DNA from 2 places in the Streptomyces sp. NPDC101152 genome. Region 2 is predicted to be linked to the other one. Evidence: predicted binding sites of a transcription regulator. Region 2 holds the regulator's gene; the other holds the start of a gene.
The links. Region 2 encodes HrcA, which represses chaperone genes, less so after heat shock. Its sites were predicted from a motif close to TTNGCACTCNGNNNNNCNGAGTGCNAA; they were not measured.

Region 1 (11,470 bases), on a different contig from region 2:
CGGGACGTCGAGCTCGTAGATGAACTGCTTCAGGTTCAGCGGCTCGTGCGAGCCGGAGACGTGCTCCGCGGAGACCGTCGTCCCGCGGATGACGAAGATGTCGACGCCCGCGTCCACGACCGCCTTGGAGAACTGGGCCGTGCGCTGAGGGGAGAGCGCGGCGGCCGTGACCACGCCGGAGTCGCGCACCTCCTTGATGCGCGCGCCGATCAGCTCCTCCTTGATGGGGGCGGAGTAGATCTCCTGGAGGCGGCGGGTGGCGGTGTCCGCGTCCAGCTCGACGATCTCGTCGAGGAGGGGCTGCGGGTCCTCGTACCGCGTCCACAGGCCTTCGAGGTTCAGCACGCCCAGGCCGCCGAGCTCGCCGATGCGGATCGCGGTGGCCGGGGAGACGACCGAGTCCATGGGGGCGGCCAGGAACGGCAGCTCGAAGCGGTAGGCGTCGATCTGCCAGGCGATCGAGACCTCCTTCGGGTCCCGCGTACGGCGGCTGGGGACGACGGCGATGTCGTCGAAGGCGTACGCCCGGCGGCCGCGCTTGCCGCGCCCGATCTCGATCTCAGTCACGTCTGTGGCCTTTCCCTGATGCGTTTCAGCGTCTCCCAGTATCGCCGACGGGTACGACAAGGGCGGCCCCGGATGCTCCCGGGACCGCCCTCGGTGACGCCTGCCGCCTACTTGCTGCTGTAGTTCGGCGCCTCGACCGTCATCTGGATGTCGTGCGGGTGGCTCTCCTTGAGCCCCGCCGAGGTGATCCGCACGAAGCGGCCCTTGGACTCCATCTCCTCGATGGTGGCCGCGCCCACGTAGCCCATGGTCTGGCGCAGACCGCCGACGAGCTGGTGCAGGACACTGGACAGCGGGCCGCGGTAGGGCACCTGACCCTCGATGCCCTCGGGCACGAGCTTGTCGTCGGAGGCGACCTCCGCCTGGAAGTAGCGGTCCTTCGAGTACGACTTGCCCTGGCCGCGGGACTGCATGGCGCCGAGCGAGCCCATGCCCCGGTACGACTTGAACTGCTTTCCGTTGATGAACTGCAGCTCGCCGGGCGACTCCTCGCAGCCCGCGAGCAGCGAGCCCAGCATCACCGTGTCGGCGCCGGCCGCGAGGGCCTTGCCGATGTCGCCGGAGTACTGCAGGCCGCCGTCGCCGATCAGCGGGATGCCGGCCGGGCGGGCGGCGAGGGACGCCTCGTAGATGGCGGTGACCTGCGGGACGCCGATGCCGGCGACGACACGGGTCGTACAGATGGAGCCGGGACCGACGCCGACCTTGATGCCGTCGACGCCGGCGTCGATCAGCGCCTGGGCGCCGTCGCGGGTGGCGACGTTGCCGCCGATCACGTCGACGCTCACGCTGGACTTGATCTTCGACATCCAGCTGAGCGCGTTGCTGTTGTGGCCGTGCGAGGTGTCGACGACCAGGAAGTCCACGCCTGCCTCGGCGAGCGCCTGGGCCCGCTCCAGGGCCTCGGGGCTCGCGCCGACGGCGGCGCCGACGAGCAGGCGGCCCTCGGAGTCCTTGGCGGCGTTCGGGTACTTCTCGGCCTTGACGAAGTCCTTGACGGTGATCAGGCCCTTGAGGACGCCCGCCTCGTCGACCAGCGGAAGCTTCTCGATCTTGTGGCGGCGCAGCAGCTCCATGGCGTCCACACCGGAGATGCCGACCTTGCCGGTGACCAGCGGCATCGGCGTCATGACCTCGCGCACCTGACGGCTGCGGTCGGACTCGAAGGCCATGTCACGGTTGGTGACGATGCCGAGGAGCTTGCCGGCCGGGTCGGTGACGGGGACACCGCTGATGCGGAACTTCGCGCACAGCGCGTCCGCGTCGGCGAGGGTGGCCTCCGGATGCACCGTGATGGGGTCGGTGACCATGCCGGACTCGGACCGCTTGACCAGGTCCACCTGGTTGACCTGGTCCTCGATGGAGAGGTTGCGGTGCAGCACGCCGACGCCGCCGAGCCGGGCCATCGCGATGGCCATGCGGGACTCGGTCACCTTGTCCATGGCCGCCGAGAGCAGCGGGATGTTGACCCGGACGTTGCGGGAGATGCGGGACGAGGTGTCGACCGCGTTGGGGAGGACCTCGGAGGCTCCCGGCAGCAGCAGCACGTCGTCGTAGGTCAGCCCGAGTGTCGCGAATTTACCGGGCACTCCGTCGACGTTTGCAGTCATGACACCTTCCCCAAATGGCCTTGATCGGTGCGGATGTCCATGCTAACGGGAAGCAGGGGCGCCGAATTCCACGGTTCCGCGTGACCTCCGGCTTCGTATGTTCGTACGGAATACCGGGGCGGCCTGTTCAAGCAAGGCGCACCTTCGGAAAGGACGCCGACCGCCCTGGACCTACTGTTCCGCCAGCGCCCTGAGCCGGCTCAGGGCCCGGTGCTGCGCCACCCGGACCGCGCCGGGTGACATTCCCAACATCTGGCCGGTCTCCTCGGCCGTGAGCCCCACCGCGATGCGCAGCAGCAACAGCTCCCGCTGGTTCTCCGGCAGGTTGGCCAGCAGTTTCTTGGCCCATTCGGCGTCGCTGCTGAGCAGCGCGCGCTCCTCCGGGCCCAGCGAGTCGTCCGGCCGCTCCGGCATCTCGTCGGAGGGGACCGCCGTCGAGCCCGGGTGCCGCATCGCCGCCCGCTGCAGGTCGGCGACCTTGTGCGCGGCGATGGCGAAGACGAACGCCTCGAAGGGGCGGCCGGTGTCCCGGTAGCGCGGGAGCGCGAGGAGGACGGCGACGCAGACCTCCTGGGCGAGGTCCTCCACGAAGTGCCGGGCGTCGCCCGGCAGCCGCGACAGACGGGTGCGGCAGTACCGCAGCGCCAAGGGGTGGACATGGGCGAGCAGGTCGTGCGTGGCCTGCTCGTCCCCGTCGACGGCGCGATGGACGAGTGCACCGATCGCCCCTGCGGCGCCTGCCGCCTCGTCGTCGCGCATCGGTCCATGGTGCCTTGCGGCCGTGCGGTCCGTGGCACCGCGTCCGATGTTGTGCACCGAAGCGTTATGAGCAGGTGCGCCGGCACTCATCCCCTGCGCCCTCCCCTTCCGCTCGACCGACTCGTCCCCGAGAGACTCCACATCTTCAAGGATGCGGCATCCGCGCCGAAACGAGCAGCGGGTACCGAGGGGACCGCTTGACGGACGTCGCGACCGCGCCCCGAAGGGGCGCGGGGCGAGACACTGTGCGGCTCCGCCGTGTGGGCGCGACCAGCCAATACGACCCCGCAGCCGCCAGACGACACAAGGCGGCACCCCATGAGGTCTACCGAACCAGACCCCACCGGAAGCCAAGTGCCACGGCGTGCGCCCGGTCCGAAGCGCCGAGCTTCTTGAACAACCGCCGCGCATGCGTCTTCACGGTGTCCTCGGACAGGAACAGCTCCCGCCCGATCTCCGCGTTGGACCGCCCGTGGCTCATCCCCTCGAGCACCTGGATCTCCCGCGCGGTGAGCGTCGGCGCCGCCCCCATCTCGGCGGACCTCAGCCGCCGCGGGGCGAGCCGCCACGTCGGGTCGGCGAGCGCCTGCGTCACGGTCGCGCGCAACTCCGCGCGCGAGGCGTCCTTGTGGAGGTAGCCCCGCGCCCCCGCGGCGACCGCGAGGGCGACGCCGTCCAGGTCCTCGGCGACGGTGAGCATGATGATGCGCGCGCCCGGGTCGGCGGACAGCAGCCGGCGCACGGTCTCGACGCCGCCCAGTCCGGGCATGCGTACGTCCATCAGGATCAGGTCCGAGCGGTCGGCGCCCCAGCGGCGGAGGACTTCCTCGCCGTTGGCCGCGGTCGTCACGCGCTCGACACCGGGCACGGTCGCGACCGCGCGGCGGAGCGCCTCTCGGGCAAGCGGGGAGTCGTCGCAGACGAGGACGGATGTCATGGCCGCCCTCCGCAGCTGATGCACGTCACCTTGAGCCTCCAGGCTGGTACGAAATCGTCACCTGTGCGGTCGACCGTCTCGGACACTAGCCCGAGCACTTCCTGTTTCAACCGCCTCCGCACTCTCAACGACGGTCACTCGAAAGAGTTACGGGGCCGTGTGCCATCTTCGGCACTCTACGTGAGGAGGCGGACACGGTGCAGACACGCGAGGCCGACCCACAACGTTTCATCACAACCGATGCCCCATTCAGCCCCTTTTCTTCCCATGTACTGGTGTCTGAGGCTAGATTCGCAATGAGTCATATTTTCATCTCCTTAGATCGTAGATGTACGGTCGTGGGCACCGTATCCGCTCAGAACGGCTGCAAGGGGTCACGTAATGGCAGATTTCTCCCGCCTTCCCGGACCGAACGCGGACCTGTGGGACTGGCAGCTCCTGGCCGCCTGTCGCGGGGTGGACAGCTCGCTCTTCTTCCATCCGGAGGGCGAGCGGGGCGCGGCCCGGAGCGCTCGCGAGAACTCGGCCAAGGAGGTCTGCATGAGGTGCCCGGTGCGCGCGCAGTGCGCGGCGCACGCGCTGACGGTGAGAGAACCGTACGGCGTGTGGGGCGGCCTGACCGAGGACGAGCGCGAAGAGCTCATGGGGCGGGCGCGGAACCGGCTGGTATCGGCGATGGCCGCCGGCGGGGACAGCGCCTCGAACAATTGAAGGAACGTTTCAGCATTCACCGATGACGGGCACGCGCACGCGTGCCCGTCCTTTTCTCCCCCGCCTTCCCTACCGCGCGGCGGCCCGCGCGAGTTGTTCCAGGGTCGCCGCGACCGCCGGCACCTGCGCCAGGTCCGGCAGGGTCAGCGCCACGATCCGCCGCCGTACGGCCGGCTCCAGCCGCAACACGCGCGCGTGGCGCGGCCGTGCGGACTCGATGGCGAGCTGGGGCAGGACGGCGACCCCCAGACCGGCGCCGACGAGGCCGACCACGGCCGGGTAGTCGTCGGTCGCGAAGTCGATCCGGGGGGTGAACCCGGCGTCCTCGCACACCTCCACCAACTGCCCCCGGCAGCGCGGACACCCGGCGATCCAGGGCTCGTCGGCGAGCTCGCCGATGGCCACGGAACCGGCCCCGGCGAGCCGGTGCCGCTCGGGCACGAGTCCGACCAACCGGTCGGTCAGCAGCGGCCGTACGACGAGGTCGTCCCACTCCTCGGCGCCCCCAGCGCCCTCGTAGCGGAAGGCGAGCGCCACGTCGCACTCGCCCTCGCGCAGCATCTCCACCGACGCGGGCGGTTCGGCCTCCTCCAGGAAGACGCGGGTACCGGGATGCGCGGCGCGCAGGGCCGCGAGGGCGGTGGGCACGAGCGTGGAACTGCCACTGGGGAACGACACGAGCCGTACACGCCCGGCGCGCAGTCCCGCGATGGCGGCGACCTCCTCCTCGGCGGCGGTGAGCCCGGCGAGGATGGTGCCGGCGTGCCGCACGAGCGCCTCGCCCGCCTGGGTGAGCCGCATCTCGCGGCCGCTGCGGACCAGCAGCGGCGTGCCCACGGACGTCTCCAGGGCCTTCATCTGCTGGCTGACGGCGGGCTGGGTGCAGCCCAGCGCACGCCCCGCCGCCGAGAAGGAGCCGCCGACGGCGACGGCGCGCAGGACACGGAGATGACGGGCCTCGATCACCCTCCGAGAATAAGCGAGGCTTTGGTACACCGCCGAATAATGCGTCGACGCTTTGGTGTGCGGTCACTACCGTCTCCGGCATGAGGCTTCTGTCGGTGAACCTGGGCAGCGCGAAGGCCGTGCCGTACACGGACAACCCGGAGGGGGTGACCGGCATCGACAAGCGGCCGGTGGGGGGACCGGTGCGGGTGGCCGCGCCCGGGCCGAAGGGGATCGGCGGGAGCGGGCTGGCGGGGGACGCGGTCTGCAAGCGGCAGCACCACGGCGGGAACGACCAGGCCGTGTACGCGATGGCGCGCGAGGATCTGGACGACTGGGAGCGGGAGTTGGCCCGCCAGCTGCCGAACGGCTCCTTCGGCGAGAACCTCACCACCGAGGGTCTGGACATCTCTGGCGCGCTGATCGGCGAACGCTGGCGGATCGGCCGCGAGGTGGTCCTGGAGGTCACCTGCGGGCGGATTCCGTGCGGCACCTTTCAGGGCCATCTGGGTGAGAAGCGCTGGGTGAAGCGGTTCACGGCGAAGGGGGCGCCGGGGGCGTACCTGCGGGTGGTCGAGCCGGGCGAGATCCGTGCCGGCGACCCGGTCGAGGTGGTCCACCGTCCCGACCACGACGTGACCGTGGCGCTCCAGTTCCGGGCGACGACCACGGCGCGGGAACTACTGCCGCGCCTGCTGCCGGCCGGGGAGGCACTGCATCCGGAGGCCCTGAGGGCGGCCCGCGAGTACCTGGCGAAGTACGGTCCTGCGCAGCCCTCGGCGGGCACCCTCTGACAGTCGTCCGACAGCCGTCCTGACGGCCCGCGTGAGCCCTCTCCCCAGGGCCTTCACCACCGTCGGGCCGTGTGCAGAGATCGGATGCGCGCCCTCCGGCTCACTACCCTTGGGCCATGACAACGGCTCTGATTACGGGATCGACCGCGGGCATCGGCGCCGCCTTCGCGCGGCGGCTGGCGGCGGACGGGCACAACCTGGTGCTCGTCGCCCGCGACACGAAGCGGCTCACGGAACAGGCGACGGAGCTCCACGACCGGCACGCCGTCGAGGCGGAGGTCCTGACGGCGGACCTGTCCACCGACGACGGAATCGACACGGTCGCCGCCCGCCTCGGCGACCGCCGGAACCCCGTCGACCTGCTGATCAACAACGCGGGCTTCGGCAACAAGGGCCACTTCCTCGACGTCCCGATGGCCGACGAGCTGAAGATGCTCAAGGTGCACTGCGAGGCGGTGCTCCGGCTGACGGCGACGGCGACGGAGGCGATGCGCGAGCGCGGCCGCGGCGGGGTCGTCAACGTCGCGTCGGTGGCGGCCTTCGTCCCCCGGGGCACGTACGGCGCGTCCAAGGCGTGGGTCGTGCAGTTCACGCAGGGCGCGGCGAAGGACCTGGCCGGAAGCGGAGTGCGCCTGATGGCCCTCTGTCCGGGCTTCGTCCGCACCGAGTTCCACGAGCGGGCCGGGATGGGCACGGACAACATCCCCGGCTGGATGTGGCTCGACGCGGACAAACTGGTCGCGGCGGCACTCGGCGACCTGGCCCGGGGCAAGTCCCTCTCGATTCCGGACCCCCGCTACAAGGCCCTGATGGGGATCGTGAAGGTGACGCCGAGGGCGCTGCTGGGCGGGATCACCTCGCGGACGGGGCGGAAGTACGGGCCGCAGTAGGGCTCCGGCATGGCCCGATGACGCCGGCGGGCAGAGAATGGGGGTGTTCAACCGGACCCGAGTGGCCGGAGGCACCACCATGACCTTCGTTCAGATCATCGACTGCAGGACCAGCCGTTTCGACGACATGAACCGGCTGATGGACACATGGGTCGAGCAGACCAGGGGGAAGCGGACGGCGACGCACGCGGTGGTGGGGAAGGACCACGCGGACGCGTCGCACTTCATCGAGATCGTGGAGTTCCCGTCGTACGAGGAGGCGATGCGGAACTCGAACATGCCGGAGACGGACAGGATCTTCCAGGAGATGGTGGCTCTCTGCGAGGAGATGCCGACGTTCACGGACCTGGACGTGGTGCGGGACGACCAGTTGAACGCGGCCACCGCGCGGCGCTTCTTCGACACGATGGCCGGCCGGGGCGAGCTGCCCCCGCTCAACGACCTGTTCGACGAGGACTACCACGATCACGATCCCGCCAACGAGCAGGACACCATCGGCATGGACGCCGTGCGGCGCGAGATGGAGATGTGGCGCGGCGGCTTCGCCATGACGTTCACCATCGAGGACCAGATCTGCGAAGGCGACCGCGTGTGCACGCGGTGGACCGGGAACGCGACCCACAAGGGCGAGTTCATGGGGATCCCGGCCAGCGGGCGGAAGGTCGTCATGACCGGCACGACCGTCTTCCGGTTCGGTGAGCACGGGAAGATCGTCGAGGGCTGGTGGCAGTACGACCGGCTGGGGCTGATGGCGCAGTTGGGCGCGCTGGACGCGCTGGAGCAGTAGCGGCACGCCGAAGGCCCGGCACCCCGAGGGGTGCCGGGCCTTCGTGCTGACGTACGTCAGTGGGAGTGACCGTGGCCGTGGCCCGCGGCCGCCGGCTCCTCCTCTTCCTTCTTCTCGACGACCAGGGTCTCGGTCGTCAGGAGGAGGGAGGCGATGGAGGCGGCGTTCTCCAGGGCGGAGCGGGTGACCTTGACCGGGTCGATGACGCCGGCCTTGACCAGGTCGCCGTACTCGCCGGTCGCGGCGTTGAAGCCCTGGCCCTTGTCGAGCTCGGCGACCTTGGAGGTGATGACGTAGCCCTCGAGGCCCGCGTTCTCGGCGATCCAGCGCAGCGGCTCGACGACCGCGCGGCGCACGACGGCGACACCGGTGGCCTCGTCGCCGGTCTTGCCGAGGCCGCCCTCGAGCACCTTGGCGGCGTGGACCAGAGCGGAGCCACCACCGGAGACGATGCCCTCCTCGACCGCGGCGCGGGTCGCGGAGATGGCGTCCTCCAGACGGTGCTTCTTCTCCTTCAGCTCCACCTCGGTGGCGGCGCCGACCTTGATCACGCACACGCCGCCGGCCAGCTTCGCGAGGCGCTCCTGGAGCTTCTCGCGGTCCCAGTCGGAGTCGGTGTTCTCGATCTCGGCCTTGATCTGGGCGACGCGGCCCTGGACGTCCGCGGAGTTGCCGGCGCCGTCCACGATGGTGGTGTCGTCCTTGGTGACGGTGACGCGGCGGGCGGAGCCCAGCACGTCCAGGCCGACCTGGTCGAGCTTGAGGCCGACCTCCTCGGAGATGACCGTGGCGCCGGTGAGGACCGCCATGTCCTGCAGCATCGCCTTGCGGCGGTCGCCGAAGCCGGGGGCCTTGACCGCGACCGCGTTGAAGGTGCCGCGGATCTTGTTGACGACCAGCGTGGAGAGGGCCTCGCCCTCGACGTCCTCGGCGATGATCAGCAGCGGCTTGGAGGAGTTGGCCTGGATGACCTTCTCCAGCAGCGGCAGCAGGTCGGCGATCGAGGAGATCTTGCCCTGCGTGATGAGGATGTAGGGCTCGTCGAGGACGGCCTCCATGCGCTCCTGGTCCGTCACGAAGTACGGCGACAGGTAGCCCTTGTCGAAGGCCATGCCCTCGGTGAAGTCCAGCTCCAGACCGAAGGTGTTGGACTCCTCGACGGTGATGACACCGTCCTTGCCGACCTTGTCCATCGCCTCGGCGATGAGCTCGCCGACCTGCTGGTCCTGGGCGGACAGCGCGGCGACGGCGGCGATGTCGGACTTCTCGTCGATCGGGCGGGCCGAGGCGAGCAGGTCGTCCGAGACGGCCTTGACCGCGGCGTCGATGCCCTTCTTCAGGGCGGCCGGGGAGGCGCCGGCGGCGACGTTCTTCAGGCCCTCGCGGACCAGCGCCTGGGCGAGCACGGTGGCGGTGGTGGTGCCGTCACCCGCGATGTCGTTGGTCTTGGTCGCCACCTCCTTCACCAGCTGGGCGCCGAGGTTCTCGTACGGGTCCTCGACCTCGACCTCGCGGGCGATGGTGACACCGTCGTTGGTGATGGTGGGCGCGCCGAACTTCTTGTCGATGACGACGTTGCGGCCCTTGGGGCCGATCGTCACCTTGACCGTGTCGGCCAGCTTGTTGACGCCGCGCTCGAGGGCGCGACGGGCGTCCTCGTCGAACTTCAGGATCTTCGCCATGACAGCGGGAGCCCTCTCGGAATCTGTGGGTTCAAAAAGACACTGCGCCCCGGGCGCCCGGCTTCTGTGTGGTCGCGGGGGCCAGGGGCGCAGCTGGAAGCAGAAAGGTGCTTCGAGGTGGGGTTACTTCTCGATGATCGCGAGCACGTCGCGAGCCGAGAGGACGAGGTACTCCTCGCCGTTGTACTTCACCTCGGTGCCGCCGTACTTGCTGTACAGCACGATGTCGCCGGTCTTGACGTCGAGCGGCAGGCGCTCGCCGTTCTCGAAGCGGCCCGGGCCCACGGCCAGGACGACGCCCTCCTGGGGCTTCTCCTTGGCGGTGTCCGGGATGACCAGGCCAGAGGCGGTGGTCTGCTCGGCGTCGAGCGGCTGGACCACGATGCGGTCCTCGAGCGGCTTGATGGCAACCTTGGAGCTGGTGGTCGTCACGATCCGACCTCCCCCTTCGGAGATCTCACGGGGTTAACTGTCTGAGGTGGCGACCAGGTGGATCCGTCGTCGCGGGTGCCGGACCTGCCCGTCGCGTGGTTGGCACTCTCATCTGCCGAGTGCCAGAGCCGAGACTATGACCGCGATTAGCACTCGGTCAAGCGGACTGCTAATTCGACGCGCTGACCGCTCCGGATTCGCCCGTCGGCGCCGGTCAGAGATAGTCCTCCAGACGGCCCACCGTCAGCCCCCGTTCCTCCACCTTCGCCAGCAGCCCCGACGTCCGCCGGGTGAGGGACGGGCCCCTTCCGTCGTCCGGGGCGACGGAGACGATGTCGCCCGGGCACAGACGGTGGACGCCGTGCCGGTAGGTCAGGCGGCCCGCGGCTGTCATCGTCGCGCGCCACAGGACCAGTGCCGTCACCCCACAGTCGGCGGCCGCGCGGAGCGTGTCGGTGTCGTACGCGCCGTGGGGCGGGCGGAGCAGGCGGGAGGGGAGTCCGCCTCGCCGGCCGCAGATCCCGGCGCGCCGGCGGGCGTGGGGCAGGCCGCGCAGGGCGGTGCGGGCCGGCCGGGGGCGCGCGGGGTGACCGTTGCCCGCGTCGGCCGGGAACACGCTGACCGGCAGCCGGAGTTCGCGGACCATGGCGCCGAAGCGCGGGTCCCGCTCGGCGGTGTCGTCGTAGGTGAGGAAGACGACCGGGTCGTGGGTGGGGACGCGGGTGACCACCGGCGGCAGAGCGGTGCCCGTCGGGCGGGGAGCCGGGGCGGGGGTGGGTCTCGGGGCGCGGGGCAGCGGGGCCGGGAGGCCCCAGCGGCGGTACGACCGCACGGGGCGGGCCGCGTACACGTGCGGCCGTACCTCCTGGGCCGCCTTCCGGCCGAGCCGTTCGATGGGGTCGACGGACTGGGCGCAGCCGGTGAGGAGGGCCAGAGCCAGGGCGGCGGCCGCCAGGGGGCGGACCCTCACAGGTAGTCCTCCAGGCGGGCCACCGCGTATCCCTCGGCGGTGACCCTGTTCAGGAAGCGCCGCATGTCGTCGACCATCGTGCCCTTCCATTCGTCACGGCCCCGGAAGTGGGTCAGCACGATGTCGCCGGGGTGCAGGTCCTGGTCGTCCTCGCGGAACTCCCAGTGGTCGACGTAGACCTCCTCGTCCCAGATCGGGGCGTACCTGATGCCGCAGGACTTCGCGGCCCGCAGGGTGTCCTGGTTGTAGTTGCCGTACGGCGGCCGGAAGACGGTCGGCGCCCTGCCGAACTCCTTCTTCATGATCTGCTGCATGCCGCAGATCTCGTGCCGCTGCTCCGCGTACGACAGCCCTGGCAGGTAGGGGTGGGTGAGGGTGTGGTTGTT
Region 2 (11,470 bases):
GGCTGATCGCGGGCGGCCGACCGCTCGGCACCCTCGTCATCGGCCGCTCCGGCCTGCTGCGCTTCCCCGACGAGGTCACCGGCCTGGTGGAGGACCTCAGCCGCCGGATCGCCCTCGCGATCGGCGCGGCCCGCCAGTACGCCCGCCAGGCCACCATCAGCCGCGTCCTGCAGCGCGGCCTGCTGCCCCTCGCCGTGGCCGAGATCCCCGGCATACGCAGCGCGCTCGTCTACGAGCCGTACGACAAGGGCGGCCCCAGCGGCGACTTCTACGACGTCTTCCCGGCCGGCGACGGCCGCTGGTGCTTCGCCGTCGGCGACGTCCAGGGCAAGGGACCCGAGGCGGCGGTCCTCATCGGCCTCGCCCGCCCCTGGCTGCGGCTGCTGGCCCGCGAGGGCTACCGCGTCGCCGACGTCCTCGACCGCCTGAACCAGCTCCTCCTCGACGACACCACCGAGGCCGCCGACGCCGCGGCCCGCGCCCTCGCCAGCGGCCGCCCGCCGGCCCCCGGCGACGGCCCGCAGACCCGCTTCCTCTCCCTCCTCTACGGCGAGCTGGTACCCGTCGACTCCGGCGTGCGCTGCACCCTCGCCTCCGCCGGGCACCCCCTGCCGCTGCTCCTGGGCGCCGACGGCGACGTGCGCACGGCGGCCCGCCCGCAGACCCTGCTCGGGGTCATCGAGGACGAGACCTACACCAGCGAGACCTTCGAGCTGCGCCCCGGCGACACCCTCCTCTGCGTCACCGACGGCGTCACCGAGCGCCGCTCCGGCTCCCGCCAGTTCGACGACGCCGACGGCCTCGCCACCGCCCTGGCCGGCTGCGCGGGGATGAACGCCGAGCTGATCGCGGAACGCATCGCGAGGCTGGTACACGAGTTCGGCGGCCGGCCGCCGGAGGACGACCTGGCGCTGCTGGTGCTGCAGGCGCAGTAGCCACCCGTCCCGGTACTGGACAATGGAGGGCATGCCCTCCGCACTCCCCGACGGCGAGCCGGTCCCCGCCGACGGCGCACTCCCCGCATCCGCCCTCGCCGGCGCGTCCGCCCGCCCCCTCGGCTTCTACCTGCACGTCCCGTACTGCGCGACCCGCTGCGGCTACTGCGACTTCAACACCTACACCGCGACCGAGCTGCGTGGCACGGGCGGTGTCCTCGCCTCCCGGGACAACTACGCGGACACCCTGACCGACGAGATCCGCCTGGCCCGCAAGGTCCTCGGAGACGACCCGCGCCCGGTGCGCTCGGTCTTCGTCGGCGGCGGGACACCGACCCTGCTGGCGGCGGGCGACCTGGTGCGGATGCTGTCGGCGATCCGCGACGCGTTCGGCCTCGCACCGGACGCGGAGGTCACGACGGAGGCGAACCCGGAGTCGGTCGACCCCGCCTACCTGGCCGCCCTCCGCGAGGGCGGCTTCAACCGGATCTCCTTCGGCATGCAGAGCGCGAAGCAGCACGTACTGAAGGTCCTGGACCGCACCCACACCCCCGGCCGCCCCGAGGCCTGCGTGGCCGAGGCGAAGGCGGCCGGCTTCGACCACGTCAACCTGGACCTGATCTACGGCACCCCCGGCGAGTCGGACGACGACTGGCGGGCGTCCCTGGAGGCGGCGCTCGGCGCGGGCCCCGACCACATCTCTGCGTACGCGTTGATCGTCGAGGAGGGCACGCAGCTGGCCCGCCGGATCCGCCGCGGTGAGGTCCCCAAGACCGACGACGACGTCCACGCGGACCGCTATCTGATCGCCGAGGACGTCCTGTCCGGGGCCGGCTTCGACTGGTACGAGGTCTCCAACTGGGCCACCACCCCCGAGGCCCGCTGCCTCCACAACGAGCTGTACTGGCGCGGCGCCGACTGGTGGGGGGCGGGCCCCGGCGCACACTCCCACGTCGGCGGGGTGCGCTGGTGGAACGTCAAGCACCCGGGCGCGTACGCGGCGGCCCTGGCGTCGGGCCGATCACCGGGCGCCGGGCGCGAACGCCTGTCCGACGAGGACCGTCGCGTCGAACGCATCCTGCTGGAACTGCGCCTGCGCGAGGGCGTACCGCTGGACCTGCTGCGGCCGGACGGCCTGGCCGCCGCCCGCCGGGCCCTGACGGACGGGCTGCTGCAGCAGGGTCCGTACGACGAGGGCCGGGCGGCACTCACCCTGCGCGGCCGGCTGCTGGCGGACGCGGTGGTCAGGGACCTGGTGGACTGACTACGCGGTGACGAAGTCGATCAGTTCCTCCACGCGGCCCAGCAGTTCCGGCTCCAGGTCCTTGTAGGAGCCCACGCGCTTCAGGATCGCCTGCCACACCGCGCCCGTGTTGTCCGAGGGCCAGCCCAGTGCCCGGCACACGCCCGTCTTCCAGTCCTGGCCGTGCGGGACGCGCGGCCATGCCTCGATGCCCAGGGAAGACGGCTTCACCGCCTCCCAGATGTCGATGTACGGGTGGCCGACGACCAGGGCGTGCTCGCTGGTCACCGACTCCGCGATCCGCCACTCCTTGGTGCCGGGGACCAGGTGGTCCACCAGGACGCCCAGCCGTGCGTCCGGACCCGGGGCGAAGTCCGCCACGATCGAGGGCAGGTCGTCCACGCCCTCCAGGTACTCCACGACCACGCCCTCGATGCGCAGGTCGTCACCCCAGACCTTCTCCACCAGTTCCGCGTCGTGCCGGCCCTCGACATAGATGCGCCCGGCGCGGGCCACGCGCGCGCGTGCGCCGGGGACGGCCACCGAACCGGACGCCGTACGGGCGGGGCGTACCGAAGCCGCCCCGGACGGCCGTACGAGGGTCACCACGCGGCCCTCCAGCAGGAACCCCCGAGGCTCCAGCGGGAAGACCCGGTGCTTGCCGAAGCGGTCCTCCAGGGTCACCGTGCCCGCCTCGCAGCGGATCACCGCACCGCAGAAACCGGTGCCGGGCTCCTCCACCACCAGACCGGGCTCCGCCGGGACCTCGGGGACGGGCTTCGGCCTCTTCCAGGGAGGGGTCAGGTCGGGGGAGTACTGGCGCATTCGGATGACGATAGGAGAAGCCGGCGGGCGATCACGTAGACACGCCGAAACGCGTTGCGAGCGCGTCCCGTTGCGCCCGTACGAAGCCGGCGTCCACCACCGCTCCGTGACCGGGCACGTACAGCGCGTCCTCGCCGCCCAGGGCCAGCAGCCGGTCGAGGGCGGCCGGCCAGCGGGACGGCACGGCGTCCGGCCCCGCCTGCGGTTCGCCGGACTCCTCCACCAGGTCGCCGCAGAAGACCACCTCCGGCGAGCCGGGAACCAGGACGGCGAGATCGTGGGCCGTGTGGCCGGGGCCGACGTTCGCCAGCAGGACCTGCCGGCCGCCGCCCAGGTCGAGGGTCCACTCGCCGGAGACCTGATGACGGGGCGGGACGAGGGCAGCCGCGGCCTCCTCCGCCGCGTCGGCGTCCAGGCCGCCCCGCACCGCGTCCGCGATCAGCTCCTCGCGCCCGTGCCGGGCGCCGAACACCGTGTCCATGCCCACCGCGCCGAACACCTCCGCGCCCGCGAAGGCCGCCGCGCCGAGGACGTGGTCGAAGTGGGGGTGGGTCAGCGCGAGATGGGTCACACGGCGACCGGCGAGTTCCTCGGCCCGGGTCCGCAGCCGCGCCCCCTCGGCGAGGCTCGACCCCGCGTCGATCACCAGTGCCGTGTCCGCCCCGACGACCAGCCCCGCCGTGCAGTCCCACCTCGGCAGCCGGCACCGCCCGACCCCCGCCGCCACCCGCTCCCACCCCAGCTCTTCCCAAGTCACCGTCATACCGCGACGCTAGCCGTACGCCCCGGCAACCCGGGCCGACCTTGCCGCGGGTGTACCCCACCGCCGTACACTGGGCCGGGGAACGCTGGCACTCGGACGGACAGAGTGCCAGGCGAAGTGCCGAGGGGACGACTGCTGGAGGTGTGCGCATGCTGAACGAGCGACGGCTTCAGGTGCTGCGCGCCATCGTCCAGGACTACGTCGGCACCGAGGAGCCGGTCGGGTCGAAGGCCCTGACCGAGCGGCACAACCTCGGGGTGTCCCCGGCGACCGTCCGCAACGACATGGCGGCCCTCGAGGACGAGGGGTTCATCGCCCAGCCGCACACCAGCGCCGGGCGGATCCCCACGGACAAGGGGTACCGCCTCTTCGTCGACAAGCTCGCCGGCGTCAAGCCGATGACCGGCCCCGAGCGGCGCGCGATCCAGAACTTCCTCGACGGCGCCGTCGATCTCGACGACGTCGTCGCGCGGACCGTGCGGCTGCTCGCGCAGCTGACCCGGCAGGTCGCCGTCGTGCAGTACCCGTCGCTGACCCGCTCGACCGTGCGGCACGTGGAGCTGCTCTCGCTCGCCCCCGCGCGCGTGATGCTCGTGCTGATCACGGACACCGGCCGGGTCGAGCAGCGGATGGTCGACTGCCCCGCGCCCTTCGGCGAGGCCTCGCTCGCGGACCTGCGGGCGCGGCTCAACAGCCGGGTCGCGGGACGGCGCTTCACGGACGTCCCCCGACTCGTGGAGGACCTCCCCGAGGGCTTCGACCTGGAGGACCGGGGTACCGTTGCGACGGTGCTCTCCACCCTCCTGGAGACGCTCGTCGAGGAGAACGAGGAGCGGCTGATGATCGGCGGAACCGCCAATCTGACCCGCTTCGCCCATGACTTCCCCCTCACCATCCGGCCCGTTCTGGAGGCGCTGGAGGAGCAGGTCGTGCTCCTCAAGCTGCTGGGCGAGGCCGGGGATTCGGGCATGACCGTACGCATCGGTCACGAGAACGCCTACGAGGGACTCAACTCCACCTCCGTGGTCTCCGTCGGCTACGGTTCGGGCGGCGAGGCAGTCGCCAAACTCGGCGTGGTCGGACCGACCCGCATGGATTACCCGGGAACGATGGGAGCGGTACGAGCGGTGGCACGGTACGTCGGACAGATCCTGGCGGAGTCGTAAGTGGCCACGGACTACTACGCCGTTCTCGGCGTGCGCCGCGACGCGTCGCAGGAAGAGATCAAGAAGGCCTTCCGGCGGCTCGCACGCGAGCTGCACCCGGACGTCAACCCGGACCCGAAGACCCAGGAGCGGTTCAAGGAGATCAACGCCGCCTACGAGGTGCTCTCGGACCCGCAGAAGAAGCAGGTCTACGACCTCGGCGGCGACCCGCTCTCGCAGGCGGGCGGCGGTGGCGCGGGCGGCTTCGGCGCCGGCGGCTTCGGGAACTTCTCGGACATCATGGACGCGTTCTTCGGCACGGCGTCCCAGCGCGGCCCACGCTCACGCACCCGGCGCGGCCAGGACGCGATGATCCGGCTGGAGATCGAGCTCGACGAGGCGGCCTTCGGCACCACGAAGGACATCCAGGTCGACACCGCGATCGTCTGCACCACCTGCAACGGCGAGGGGGCGGCCCCCGGCACCTCCGCGCAGACGTGCGACATGTGCCGCGGCCGCGGTGAGGTCTCCCAGGTGACCCGGTCCTTCCTGGGCCAGGTCATGACCTCCCGCCCCTGCCCCCAGTGCCAGGGCTTCGGCACGGTCGTGCCGACCCCGTGCCCGGAGTGCGCCGGCGACGGCCGGATCCGCTCCCGCCGCACCCTCACGGTCAAGATCCCGGCCGGTGTGGACAACGGCACCCGCATCCAGCTCGCGGGCGAGGGCGAGGTCGGTCCCGGCGGCGGTCCGGCCGGCGACCTGTACGTCGAGATCCACGAGCTCCCGCACGCCACCTTCCAGCGGCGCGGCGACGACCTGCACTGCACGGTGACGATCCCGATGACGGCCGCGGCCCTGGGCACCAAGGTGCCGCTGGAGACGCTGGACGGCATGGAGGAGGTCGACATCCGGCCCGGCACCCAGTCCGGCCAGTCGATCCCGCTGCACGGCCGGGGCGTCACCCACCTGCGCGGCGGCGGCCGGGGCGACCTCATCGTCCACGTCGAGGTCACCACCCCGACCAAGCTCGACCCCGAACAGGAACGCCTCCTGCGCGAACTCGCCAAACTCCGCGGCGAGGAACGCCCACAGGGGCAGTTCCAGCCGGGGCAGCAGGGTCTGTTCTCGCGGTTGAAGGATGCGTTCAATGGTCGCTGACGCGGACTGGTGGGCGGCCGGGGGTTCGGGGGTTGGCCCCTGGGCAGGCACAGTCAGCCGGGGCGGCAGGGGCTGTTCTCGCGGTTGAAGGATGCGTTCAATGGTCGCTGACGCGGCGATCAACCGGCGCTGAGGCTCACCCATTCACCTGGCCTATGCCATGGGGGCTGCCCGATTCGGACTTGTTCGGAGGACGTGACAACATGCGGCCATGTCCTCCGCACTGACCGATCTCTTCCCGCATCCGATCGTGCAGGCCCCCATGGCGGGCGGCGTCTCCGTGCCCGCCCTCGCCGCCGCCGTGTGCGAGGCCGGCGGGCTGGGGTTCCTGGCCGCCGGGTACAAGACCGCCGACGGCATGTACCAGGAGATCAAGCAGCTGCGCAGCCTCACCGGCCGCCCCTTCGGCGTGAACCTCTTCATGCCGCAGCCCGAGTACGCGGACCAGGGCGCCGTCGACATCTACCGCCACCAGCTGGCCGGCGAGGCCACCTGGTACGACACCGAGCTCGGCGACCCCGACAGCGGCCGTGACGACGGCTACGACGCCAAGCTCGCCGTGCTGCTGGACAACCCGGTGCCCGTGGTGTCGTTCCACTTCGGCGTCCCCACCCGCGAGGTCATCGACTCCCTGCACCGTCTGGGCACCTTCACCCTGGTCACCGCGACCACCGCCGAGGAGGCCCTCGCCGTGGAGCGGTCCGGCGCCGACGCGGTGATCGCGCAGGGCGTGGAGGCCGGCGGCCACCAGGGCACCCACCGCGACAACCCGGAGAACGACCAGTCCGGCATCGGCCTGCTCTCCCTCGTCGCCCAGGTCCGCGAGACCGTGACGATCCCGGTCGTGGCGGCCGGCGGCATCATGCGCGGCGGTCAGATCGCCGCCGTCCTCGCGGCGGGCGCGAGCGCGGCCCAGCTCGGCACGGCGTTCCTCGCCACCCCCGAGTCCGGAGCGGCCGCCGTCCACAAGCAGGCCCTCACGAATCCCCTGTTCACGCGTACGGAGTTGACCCGCGCCTTCTCCGGCCGCCCGGCCCGCGGCCTGGTCAACCGCTTCATGCGTGAGCACGGCCCCTACGCTCCCGCCGCCTACCCCGAGATCCACCACATCACCTCCCCGCTGCGCAAGAAGGCCGCCGCGTCCGGCGACGCGCAGGGCATGGCGCTGTGGGCGGGCCAGGGCCACCGGATGGCCCGCGAGCTGCCCGCCGGGCAGCTCGTGGAGGTCCTCACCGCCGAACTCGACGCGGCCAGGACAGCGTTGTCCGGCAAGGGGGACCCGCGATGACCGCGCCGGTGTTCGTGGCCGAGGACCTGCCGGCCGAGGCCGGGCAGTACGTCCTCGACGGTACCGAGGGCCGGCACGCGGTCTCCGTGAAGCGGCTGCAGCCCGGCGAGGAGGTCGTCCTGACCGACGGCGCGGGACGGCACGCCGCCTGCGAGGTGCTCGCCACCGAGGGCAAGGACCGGCTGGTCGTGCGGATCACCTCGGTGTCCGAGGAACCGGCGCCCTCGCCGCGCATCACCGTCGTGCAGGCCCTGCCCAAGGGCGACCGCGGCGAGCTGGCCGTGGAGACCATGACCGAGGTCGGCGTCGACGCCGTCGTGCCCTGGCAGGCCGCGCGCTGCATCACCCAGTGGAAGGGCGACCGCGGCCTGAAGGCGCTCGCGAAGTGGCGGGCCACCGCCCGCGAGGCCGGCAAACAGTCGCGACGGGTCCGCTTCCCGGAGATCGCGGACGCGGCGACGACCAGACAGGTGGCCGCACTTCTCGCCAAGGCCGACCTCGCGGCCGTCCTGCACTCCGACTTCGAGCACGTGAGCGAGCCCCTGGCCACCGCCGAACTCCCCGCCCACGGCGAGATCGTGCTCGTCGTCGGCCCCGAAGGGGGCGTCTCCAAGGACGAGTTGGCACTTTTCGAGGAGGCGGGTGCGAAGGCGTACATGCTGGGGCCCACCGTGCTGCGTACATCGACCGCCGGCACCGCGGCCGCGGCCCTGCTCCTGGGCCGCACCGGCCGCTGGTCCTGACGTAGGTCGTTTGTGCGACGCTTACCTCTTGAGGCGGGAACGCTGCTCACCTTGCTATATCGGGCTGTCGGCGTTGCTACGGTTGTCGCATCCAGCAGGATCTACCGCCGGACGGGCGGGAAGTCACGCCTGTGGAGGCCCTGTAAGACCGGCTCTTTCGGGAGCGGCGGGGGCCTGTGAAGCAGGAACCCGTGGTGCTGTCGCGTACGGCACGGACCGGAATCGTCTGCACCGCAGGCGAGGGCGAAAACGCTTCTATGCCGAGGTGCGTGGAGCTTCTGCGGCCCCTGCTGCCTGCCGGTGACGGTCTGTGGCAGGGGCTGCCTTTTGACCCCGGGAGTGCTTGCTGCTTACCGACTTCTCGATGCCGGTCCGCATCCAGGGGAGATGACCGTATCCGCCCTACCGCCGGACGGCACGTGATGGCAGGCTGCCCTCATGGGCGCGACGAGGCGCAGTCGGTGGCGACCGCCAGGACGACGGGTGGTGGCCGTGGCGGGTTTCGCCCTCGTGGCCGTCGCAGGGGCCGTGGCCTGCGACCCCGGAGGGCTCGGCACCGCGGCCGTCGCCTATACCACCGACCAGACCGCCACCAAGGAACTGAAGCGGCACAACATCGACGTGCAGTGGCTCAGCTGCACCTCCAACTACGGCAACAACAACACCGCTCACAACGCGACGCCCACCGCGAGCGAGACGACCGTCGCCGACGTCGACTGCCAGGGCCAGACCAAGGACCGCAAGGACATCACCGTCACCGGCAAGGTCACCCGGGCCGTCGACGGCGCCTGTGTGCGCGGTGATCTGACGGCCAAGGTCGGCGGCAGGACCGTGTTCCACGTCTCCGGGCTCGGCGACTGCACCTCGACGCCCTCACCGATACAGAACAACCCCGGTGGCGGCAGCGGCAGCGGGCCCGGCGCCACCGTCACGGTGACCGTGACGCGGACCATCTGGTGCAAGGGCGACCCGCAGTGCTGGCCGGTCCAGGGCAAGTGATCCAAACCCCTGCCCGGGAAGGCAACCGCTGCCTACAGTGATCGTGTGACGCAGCCCGCAGCTCCCGCGTATCTCCGGTTCCCGCACCTGCACGGCGAGTTGGTCGCCTTCACGGCCGAGGACGACGTGTGGCTCGCCCCCCTCGACGGCGGCCGGGCCTGGCGGGCCAGCGCCGACAACGTACCGGTCGACCACCCCCGCATCTCGCCCGACGGCACCACCCTCGCCTGGACGTCGACCCGCGACCGGGCGCCCGAGGTGCACATCGCCCCGATCGACGGCGGTCCCGCCAAACGCCTCACGCACTGGGGGAGTTGGCGCACCCAGGTGCGCGGCTGGACCCCGGACGGCGAGATCCTGGCGATCAGCACCTACGGCCAGGCCAGCCTGCGCCGCAGCTGGGCGCGGGCCGTCCCGCTCGACGGCGGCCCGGCCACCACCCTGCCCTACGGCCCCGTCGGAGACGTCGCCTTCGGCCCGGCGACGGTCCTGCTCTCCGCGCCGATGGGACGCGAGGCCGCCTGGTGGAAGCGGTACCGGGGCGGCACCGCGGGCAAGCTGTGGATCGACCCCGACGGCGACGGGGAATTCGTACGCCTGCACGAGGAGTTGGACGGCAACCTGGAGAGCCCCGTGTGGATCGGGGACCGGATCGCCTTCCTCTCCGACCACGAGGGCGTCGGAGCCGTCTACTCCTCCCTCGCCGACGGCTCCGACCTGCGCTGCCACACACCCACCGACGGCTTCTACGCCCGCCATCTCGCCGGCGACGGCTCGCGGCTGGTGTACGCGTCCGCCGGCGCGCTGTGGCTGCTCGACGGCCTCGACGGCGCCGAGCCGCGCCGACTGGACGTCCGGCTCGGCGGCCCCCGTGTCGACCTGCAGCCCTTCCCCGTCAACGCCGCCCGCTGGTTCGGCTCCGCGCACCCCGACCACACCGCCCGCGGCAGCGCGGTCGCCGTCCGCGGCGCCGTGCACTGGGTCACCCACCGCTCCGGCCCCGCCCGCGCGCTGGCCGCCGAACCCGGCGTACGGGCCAGGCTGCCGCGCACCTTCCGGGTGGACGGCGAGGAACACGTCGTCTGGGTCACCGACGCCGAGGGCGAGGACGCCCTGGAGTTCGCCCCCGCGACCGGGGCGGCCCCCGGCGCCACCCCGCGCCGGCTCGCCGCCGGGCAGCTCGGCCGGGTCCTCGGTCTCGCCGTGGCCCCCGACGGCGGCCGCGTCGCCGTCGCCGCGCACGACGGACGGGTCCTGCTCGTCGAACGGGACAGCGGCGAGGTCCGCGAGGTCGACCGCAGCGCCGACGGCAACGCCTCCGACCTGGTCTTCTCACCCGACTCCGGCTGGCTCGCCTGGTCCCACCCCGGCCCCAGCCCGCTGCGCCAGCTCCGCCTCGCCAACACCACCGACCTCTCGGTCACCGAGGCGACGCCCCTGCGCTTCCGCGACTACTCCCCGGCGTTCACCCTCGACGGCAGGCACCTCGCCTTCCTCTCGGCGCGCTCCTTCGACCCGGTCTACGACGAGCACGTCTTCGACCTGGCCTTCGTCGGCGGCTCCCGCCCGCACCTGATCACGCTGGCCGCGACCACCCCGTCCCCCTTCGGACCGCAGCGCCACGGACGCCCCTTCGACGCCCCGGACAAGGACGAGACGCCGGACAGCGAGGGCGCCCCCAGCACCCGTATCGACCTCGAAGGACTCGCGGACCGGATCGTGCCGTTCCCGGTCGAGGCCGCCCGCTACTCCACCCTGCGCGCCGCCAAGGACGGCGTGCTGTGGCTGCGCCACCCGGTGCGCGGAGTCCTCGGCGCCTCCCGCGCCACGCCCGACGACGAGGACCCCAAGACCGCCCTCGAACGGTACGACCTGGTCCAGCAGCGCATCGAGCACCTCGCCTCCGACGCCGAGCACTTCGCGGTCAGCGGCGACGGCAAGCGCGTCCTGCTGTGGACCGACGACAAGCTGAAGGTCGTCCCGAGCGACCGGCGCGCCTCGAACGACGACGAGAGCGACACCAACATCACCGTCGACCTCGGCCGCGTCCGCCAGACCGTCGACCCGGCCGCCGAGTGGCGCCAGATGTACGCCGAGACGGGCCGCCTCATGCGGGACCACTTCTGGCGCCCCGACCTGGGCGGCGTCGACTGGGACGGCGTGCTCGACCGCTACCGCCCCGTCCTGGACCGCGTCGCCACCCACGACGACCTCGTCGACCTCCTCTGGGAGGTCCAGGGCGAACTCGGCACCTCCCACGCCTACGTCAGCCCGCGCGGCGGCTACGGCAACGGCGAACGGCAGGGCCTGCTAGGCGCCGACATCTCCCGCCACGAGGACGGCAGTTGGCGCATCGACCGGGTCCTGCCCG

Region 1: a site for HrcA is predicted at 10,261-10,287, ahead of groES (co-chaperone GroES). Genes of this name have one in related genera too.

What each region holds. Positions count from the first base shown of each region.
Region 1 is NZ_JBIWPO010000002.1:356,218-367,687, reverse strand. Features, by position in the region: gene ACIRVK_RS04355 (GuaB3 family IMP dehydrogenase-related protein) at 1-567, opposite strand, end outside; gene guaB (IMP dehydrogenase) at 675-2,177, opposite strand; gene ACIRVK_RS04345 (sigma-70 family RNA polymerase sigma factor) at 2,349-2,936, opposite strand; gene ACIRVK_RS04340 (response regulator transcription factor) at 3,262-3,873, opposite strand; gene ACIRVK_RS04335 (WhiB family transcriptional regulator) at 4,255-4,584, shown strand; gene ACIRVK_RS04330 (LysR family transcriptional regulator) at 4,654-5,550, opposite strand; gene ACIRVK_RS04325 (MOSC domain-containing protein) at 5,631-6,323, shown strand; gene ACIRVK_RS04320 (SDR family NAD(P)-dependent oxidoreductase) at 6,440-7,213, shown strand; gene ACIRVK_RS04315 (ester cyclase) at 7,293-8,000, shown strand; gene groL (chaperonin GroEL) at 8,057-9,682, opposite strand; gene groES (co-chaperone GroES) at 9,806-10,114, opposite strand; gene ACIRVK_RS04300 (hypothetical protein) at 10,329-11,084, opposite strand; gene ACIRVK_RS04295 (polysaccharide deacetylase family protein) at 11,081-11,470, opposite strand, start outside.
Region 2 is NZ_JBIWPO010000009.1:99,888-111,357, reverse strand. Features, by position in the region: gene ACIRVK_RS14790 (SpoIIE family protein phosphatase) at 1-935, shown strand, start outside; gene hemW (radical SAM family heme chaperone HemW) at 967-2,199, shown strand; gene ACIRVK_RS14780 (DUF3097 domain-containing protein) at 2,200-3,003, opposite strand; gene ACIRVK_RS14775 (MBL fold metallo-hydrolase) at 3,035-3,766, opposite strand; gene hrcA (heat-inducible transcriptional repressor HrcA) at 3,916-4,932, shown strand; gene dnaJ (molecular chaperone DnaJ) at 4,933-6,069, shown strand; gene ACIRVK_RS14760 (nitronate monooxygenase) at 6,281-7,357, shown strand; gene ACIRVK_RS14755 (16S rRNA (uracil(1498)-N(3))-methyltransferase) at 7,354-8,100, shown strand; gene ACIRVK_RS14750 (hypothetical protein) at 8,539-9,099, shown strand; gene ACIRVK_RS14745 (S41 family peptidase) at 9,145-11,470, shown strand, end outside.